3 regions of the Streptomyces sp. P3 genome follow, and region 1 is predicted to be linked to each of the others. Evidence: riboswitches for the same ligand, from Rfam matches in the RefSeq annotation. Region 1 holds a riboswitch; each other region holds the start of a gene.

The links. A riboswitch is a leader RNA that binds a small molecule or an ion and turns the genes downstream of it on or off. The one in region 1 is predicted to bind thiamine pyrophosphate.
Region 2: another riboswitch for thiamine pyrophosphate. It lies ahead of thiC (phosphomethylpyrimidine synthase ThiC); the one in region 1 lies ahead of thiO (glycine oxidase ThiO).
Region 3: another riboswitch for thiamine pyrophosphate. It lies ahead of C6376_RS01215 (thiamine ABC transporter substrate binding subunit); the one in region 1 lies ahead of thiO (glycine oxidase ThiO).

Annotation. Positions count from the first base shown of each region.
Region 1 covers NZ_CP028369.1:4,130,662-4,132,856, forward strand. The annotation lists gene thiS (sulfur carrier protein ThiS) at 1-165, opposite strand, end outside; gene thiO (glycine oxidase ThiO) at 174-1,337, opposite strand; TPP riboswitch at 1,335-1,446, opposite strand; gene C6376_RS18535 (hypothetical protein) at 1,499-1,849, shown strand; gene C6376_RS18540 (NAD(P)/FAD-dependent oxidoreductase) at 1,945-2,195, shown strand, end outside.
Region 2 covers NZ_CP028369.1:2,085,882-2,088,076, reverse strand. The annotation lists gene C6376_RS09290 (YibE/F family protein) at 1-150, opposite strand, end outside; TPP riboswitch at 670-858, shown strand; gene thiC (phosphomethylpyrimidine synthase ThiC) at 851-2,195, shown strand, end outside.
Region 3 covers NZ_CP028369.1:319,540-321,734, reverse strand. The annotation lists gene rlmN (23S rRNA (adenine(2503)-C(2))-methyltransferase RlmN) at 102-1,208, shown strand; TPP riboswitch at 1,245-1,352, shown strand; gene C6376_RS01215 (thiamine ABC transporter substrate binding subunit) at 1,433-2,195, shown strand, end outside.

The DNA.
Region 1 (2,195 bases):
GTCACCGTCGGACAGCGCCGTCGACGGCCACTGCGCGCGCGGGACGACGGTCTCGTTGAGCGCGGCGGCCACCCCGGAGGCGGCGGGCGTCAGGGACCGGACGACGCCGTCGAGGGCGGTGCCGGCGGCGAACTCCCGCCGCTCGCCGTTGACCGAGATGTGCACACGGGCGTTCACGCGGGCTGCTCCAGGAGTGCGGCGGCGCCGAAACGCCGCGGAGTGAAGGGGCGGGCCTCGTCCGGCAGCTCCCCGGTGACCAGGGCCTGCGCCATCGCGTCACCGGTCACCGGCGTCAGCAGGACGCCGTTGCGGTAGTGCCCGGTGGCCAGCAGCAGCCCGGGCAGCTCCGTCGGCCCGAGCAGCGGCGCGTTGTCCGGGGACCCCGGCCGCAGACCCGCACGTGTCTCGGTGAGCGGCAGCTCGGTGATGCCCGGGACCAGCTCGTGGGCGTCGCGCAGCAACTCGTACACGCCCCCCGCCGTCACCGTCGTGTCCCAGCCCAGCTCCTCGCTGGTCGCGCCCACCACCAGTTCGCCGTTCTCCCGGGGGACCAGGTAGACCTGGCTGCCGCGGACCACGGCCCGCACGGTCCGGTTCAGGAACGGCGCGCACCGCGCCGGCACGGCCAGCCGCAGCACCTGCCCCTTGACGGGCCGCACGGCGGGCAGCACGTCCTGCGGGACGCCCGCGAGCCGCCCGCTCAGACTGCCGCCGGCGAGCACCACCTGCCCCGCCGCCGCCGCGCCGTCCTGCAGGACGGCCCCCGTCGCCCGGTCGCCCACGACCGTCAGACGCTCCGCCCAGGTGCGATGGAAGACGACGCCCGCGCGCTCGCAGGCGGCCGTCAGGGCCAGGGCCAGCCGTCGCGGATCGACCTGGTGGTCGCCGTCCGCCCGCAGTCCGCCGCGCACCCCCGGCGCGAGCATCGGCTCCAGACGCCGGCACTCGCGCCCGGACAGCCATTCCGACTCCAGCCCCGACTGCCGTTGCAGGGCGTGCAGTTCGCGCAGGTGGGTGCGGTCGTCGGCGTCCAGCGCGACCGCGAGCGTGCCGCAGCGCCGGTAGCCGACGCCGAGGCCGGTCAGCTCCGTCAGCTCCGCCGCGAAGTCCGGATAGCGGCGGGCCGAGGCGAGGTTGAGACCGAGCAGGGTCTGCTCGCCGTAGTGCAGTTCCGTGACGGCGGCCAGCATCCCGGCGGCCACCTGGGCGGCCCCGCCGCCCGGCTCCGGGTCCACCACCGCCGTCGTGAGGCCGCGCTGCGCGGCCCGCCAGGCGGTGACCAGCCCGATGATCCCGCCCCCGATGACGAGGACGTCTGATGTGCGTGGAGACGGCATGGGCGTCCAGCCCCTCCCTTCGCCGGCATGACCCGGATCAGGTTCGTACGGTCGGAGGCCGCCAGCCTCCCTCTCAGCCCGGTGCGTCCGGGCTCCCGCGAGTGCTCTACGTTGGCCACCCTAGCCCGCCGCGACACGCCTCAGTAAGGGAGCCCCCGCCCATGGCACGCTCGCTCGACGGTCTCGTCCTCGCCCCCGTGGCCGACCAGGCCCCCGGGCAGGTCGGCCCGCGCACCCGCTTCGCCTACCACGAGCGGGACGGGGCGGTGTGGGCCGAGTACGCGGGCGGCGACGTCGTGCGCGGGCGTCTGGTGGGCACCCGCGAGGGGGACCGGCTCGACTTCCGGTACGTCCAGCTGGGGCACGACGGGACGACCTCCTCGGGGCACTGCGTGTCGACGGTCGTGGAGCTGCCCGACGGCCGGCTGCGCCTCGCCGAGACCTGGGAGTGGGAGTCGCAGGCGGGCCACGGCACCAGCGTCGTGGAGCAGATCCCGGACGAAGAGGAGTAAACCGCCCGCGAAGCACGGGACGCCCCTCGCGGTGTGGAGCAGGTCACCGAGCAGGGCGGCTGACTGACAAAACGTCAGGTGTCTATGGTGATCGGGTGAGCGAGCAGAGGCAGGAAGAGGGCCGGTCCGGGGCGCGGAGCGTGGTCGTCGTCGGCGCGGGCATGGCCGGGGTCCAGACCGCGGTCGCCCTGCGCGAACAGGGCTTCGACGGAGCCGTCACCCTGATCGGCGCGGAACCGCACCAGCCCTACGACCGGCCGCCGCTGTCCAAGGCGGTGCTGCTCGGCAAGGCCGAGAACTCCGCCTTCGACGTCGACTTCGAGGGCCTAGGCATCCGGCTGGAGCT
Region 2 (2,195 bases), 2.0 Mb from region 1:
GCGCTCGCCGGGGCTGTTCCCCCAGCCGCTGGGTCGAGCCGCGTCGGGGAACGGTTCGTGTACGTCGCCTGGATTCTGCCCCCGCCCGTACCCGGACGGCTGTCCCTGCGGGTTGCCCCGCTCGGGTCGGGCGTGTCCGTACCCGGCCACGTGTGCGCGGTCCTGGTCGTAGCCGCTTGTGGGGCGGGAGCCGGTGGGTTGCCCGGAACCCGCCCCGGCCGCGGCCTGTGCCGGCCGGTTCGCCTGTCCGTCCCCGCGACCCTGCGCAGAAGCGCCGCCGGGAACCCGGTCCTGGCCGCCCGGAGCCGCACCACGACCCTGACGGCCCTGGCGGCGCAGACCGCTCAGCCCCCCCAACCCGCCGGCGTATCCCGGAGAATGATCTGGGCCGGAGCCGTGGGTGCGCTCGTGAAAGTGACCGCTGCCGACACCGGTGTCCATGCCGTCGTCGACACCGCGGTCTTCTCCGGGGCCGCGTGCGGGGCCTTGTTCGAAGCCGCTGGTGGCACCGGTGCCCGGGCCACCGCCGGGACCGTTTCCGGCGGCAGGCCGGCGGGGCGGCTCAGGCGGTGGGTACGGGGGCTGGTGTGTCGTCACCGCCCGATCATCGCAAGAACGAAAGAGGCCCACTGTTCACCGCGCCACATAAGCCGCTAGCGTGGAGCCACCTTTTGCACACGCGGGAGCTCGGAGCACCGGGCTGAGAGGACGCTGACCTCCGTCTTCGCGATGTTTCACGTGAAACGTCTCTCAAATCGAGTGATGTTTCCCATGAGCGTCGGGAGACGGTAGCCGCTGCGTCGACCGCCGAACCTGTTACCGGGTAATGCCGGCGTAGGGAGTAGGTCTCATGACCAACAAGGACGCACGCACGCCTGCCTCCATGCAGGACGTCACCAACGAGAACGCGGTCGACGTCAACGCGGAGGGCGGGAGGTCCATCGGTTGGCACAAGGGATACGTCGAGGGCGATCGCCCCGACCTCCGGGTGCCGGTCCGACAGGTGCACCTCACCAACGGCCGGTCGGTCACGCTGTACGACACGTCCGGCCCATACACCGATCCGCTCGTCGAGACGGACGTGCGCAGGGGATTGTTGCCGCTGCGGGAGAACTGGATCATCTCGCGGGGCGACACCGAGGAGTACGCGGGCCGTCCCGTTCGTCCCGAGGACGACGGCATCAAGCACACCTCGCCGCGTGGGGGCCTGCGCAACCTCGACGCGGTGTTCCCGGGCAGGCCGCGTCTGCCGCGCCGTGGACGGGACGGCAAGGCCGTCACCCAGCTCGCTTATGCGCGCCGTGGGGAGATCACCCCCGAGATGGAGTTCGTGGCGATACGGGAGAACGTCTCTCCCGAGGTGGTACGCGACGAGATAGCGGCGGGCCGGGCCGTGCTGCCGGCCAACGTCAACCACCCGGAGATCGAGCCGATGATCATCGGCAAACGATTCCTGGTTAAGGTCAACGCCAACATCGGCAACTCGGCGGTGACGTCCTCCATCGAGGAGGAGGTCGAGAAGATGACCTGGGCGACCCGCTGGGGCGCCGACACGGTCATGGATCTGTCGACCGGGCGCAACATCCACACCACTCGCGAATGGGTGCTGCGCAACTCCCCCGTCCCCATCGGCACGGTGCCGCTGTATCAGGCGCTGGAGAAGGTCGACGGCCGTGCCGAGGAGCTGACCTGGGACATCTACAAGGACACGGTCATCGAGCAGGCCGAGCAGGGCGTGGACTACATGACGGTCCACGCGGGCGTCCGTCTCCCGTACGTCCCGCTCACGGCCAACCGCAAGACCGGCATCGTGTCGCGCGGTGGCTCGATCATGGCCGCCTGGTGCCTCGCCCACCACAAGGAGTCGTTCCTCTACGAGAACTTCGAGGAACTCTGCGAGATCCTCGCCGCCTACGACGTCACCTACTCGCTGGGCGACGGGCTGCGGCCGGGGTCCATCGCGGACGCCAACGACGAGGCGCAGTTCGCCGAGTTGAGGACGCTCGGGGAACTCAACAGGATCGCCAAGCGTTTCCATGTACAGACGATGATCGAAGGCCCGGGGCATGTCCCGATGCACAAGATCAAGGAGAACATCGACCTTCAGCAGGAGATCTGTGATGAAGCTCCGTTCTATACGCTCGGCCCGCTGACGACGGACGTTGCGCCCGCGTACGACCACATCACCTCCGGTA
Region 3 (2,195 bases), 3.8 Mb from region 1:
GTCCGAAGCCGACCGACGCCGACAGACGTCACCGAGGGGTGACCACCCCCACCCCCCTCTGGCCTGGGCCCCCGGAGATGATCTGCGACACTGGTCGTGTTATGCCTAAGCCCGGAGAACTCACATTCGTCGCCCCCCGCGGAGCTCAGAAGCCGCCGCGGCATCTTGCCGATCTCTCGCCCGCCGAGCGGAAGGAGGCCGTGGCGGAGGTCGGGGAGAAGCCCTTTCGTGCCAAGCAGCTGTCGCAGCACTACTTCGCGCGCTACGCGCACGACCCGGCGGAGTGGACCGACATCCCCGCCGGTTCCCGCGAGAAGCTGCGCGAGGCGCTGTTGCCGGACCTGATGTCGGTCGTGCGGCACCTGTCGACGGACCAGGGGACCACGCGCAAGACGCTGTGGCGGCTGTTCGACGGCACGCTCGTGGAGTCGGTGCTGATGCGGTACCCGGACCGGGTGACCATGTGCATCAGCTCGCAGGCCGGATGCGGGATGAACTGCCCGTTCTGCGCGACCGGGCAGGCGGGGCTCGACCGGAACCTGTCCACCGCCGAGATCGTGCACCAGATCGTCGACGGGATGCGGGCGCTGCGCGACGGGGAGGTTCCCGGCGGGCCGGCGCGGCTGTCGAACATCGTCTTCATGGGGATGGGCGAGCCGCTCGCCAACTACAAGCGGGTCGTCAACGCCATCCGCGCGCTGACCGACCCGGCACCCGACGGGCTCGGGCTCTCCCAGCGGGGGATCACCGTGTCGACCGTCGGTCTCGTGCCGGCCATCCACCGGTTCGTCGACGAGGGCTTCAAGTGCCGGCTCGCGATCTCCCTGCACGCCCCTGACGACGAGCTGCGCGACACGCTCGTCCCCGTGAACACGCGGTGGAAGGTGCGCGAGGTACTGGACGCCGGGTTCGAGTACACCGAGCGCTCCGGCCGCCGGCTGTCCATCGAGTACGCGCTGATCAGGGACATCAACGACCAGGCCTGGCGTGGCGACCGGCTCGGCCGGCTGCTGCGCGGCAAGCCCGTGCACGTCAACCTGATCCCGCTGAACCCGACCCCGGGCTCGAAGTGGACGGCGTCCCGGCCCGAGGACGAGAAGGCGTTCGTCGAGGCGATCGCCGCCCACGGGGTGCCGGTCACCGTCCGGGACACCCGTGGTCAGGAGATCGACGGCGCCTGTGGTCAGCTCGCGGCCACGGAGAGGTAATCTGGCCACATCACATCGTCAGATTCGGACATCTTCATATTCCGACAGGGGAGCGCCACAGCGCTGAGAGTGCGGCAACCGGGCCGCAGACCCTCTGAACCTCGCCCAGGTCATTCTGGGTAGGAAGTTCGGTCATCACTCGAGCTGTTGCGCCCTGCCCGGTGTCCCGCGTGGACACCGGGCAGGGCCGCGTCTCTTCCTGGTCCAGCCCAGGAGGAAAACCAGTGCAGAACAAGACCTTCGTCGCCGCGGCCGTCGGGCTCGGCCTGGTCGCGCTCTCCGCGTGCGGGTCGTCGACGGACGCGACGGGCACGGCGGCGGAATCCAAGACCGTCACCCTCGTCAGCCACAACTCGTGGGCCGTCTCCAAGAGCGTGCTGGCCGACTTCGAGAAGCAGTCCGGCTACCGGGTGAAGGTCCTCAAGGACGGCGACGCCGGGCAGGCCGTCAACAAGGCGATCCTCACCAAGGACCACCCGCAGGGCGACGTCTTCTTCGGCATCGACAACACCCTTCTCTCCCGCGCCCTCGACAACGGGCTGTTCCAGCCGTACGAGGCGAAGGGGCTGGACCAGGTCGGCACCCCGTACCAGCTGGACGCCGGCAAGCACCGCGTGACGCCCATCGACTTCGGCGACATCTGCGTCAACTACGACAAGGCGTACTTCACCGAGCACGAGCTGGCACCGCCGGCCACCTTCGACGACCTGGTCAAGCCCGCGTACAAGGACCTCCTCGTCACCGAGAACGCCTCCACCTCCTCGCCCGGTCTCGGCTTCGTGCTCGGCACGGCCGCGCAGTACGGCGACACGGGCTGGGAGGGCTACTGGAAGAAGCTCAAGGCGAACGGGGTGAAGGTCGTCGACAGCTGGGACCAGGCCTACACCGTGGAGTTCTCCGGGTCCGCCGGCGGCAAGAAGGCCAAGGGCGACCGTCCGCTCGTCGTCTCCTACGCCTCCTCGCCGCCCGCCGAGGTGGTCTTCGGCG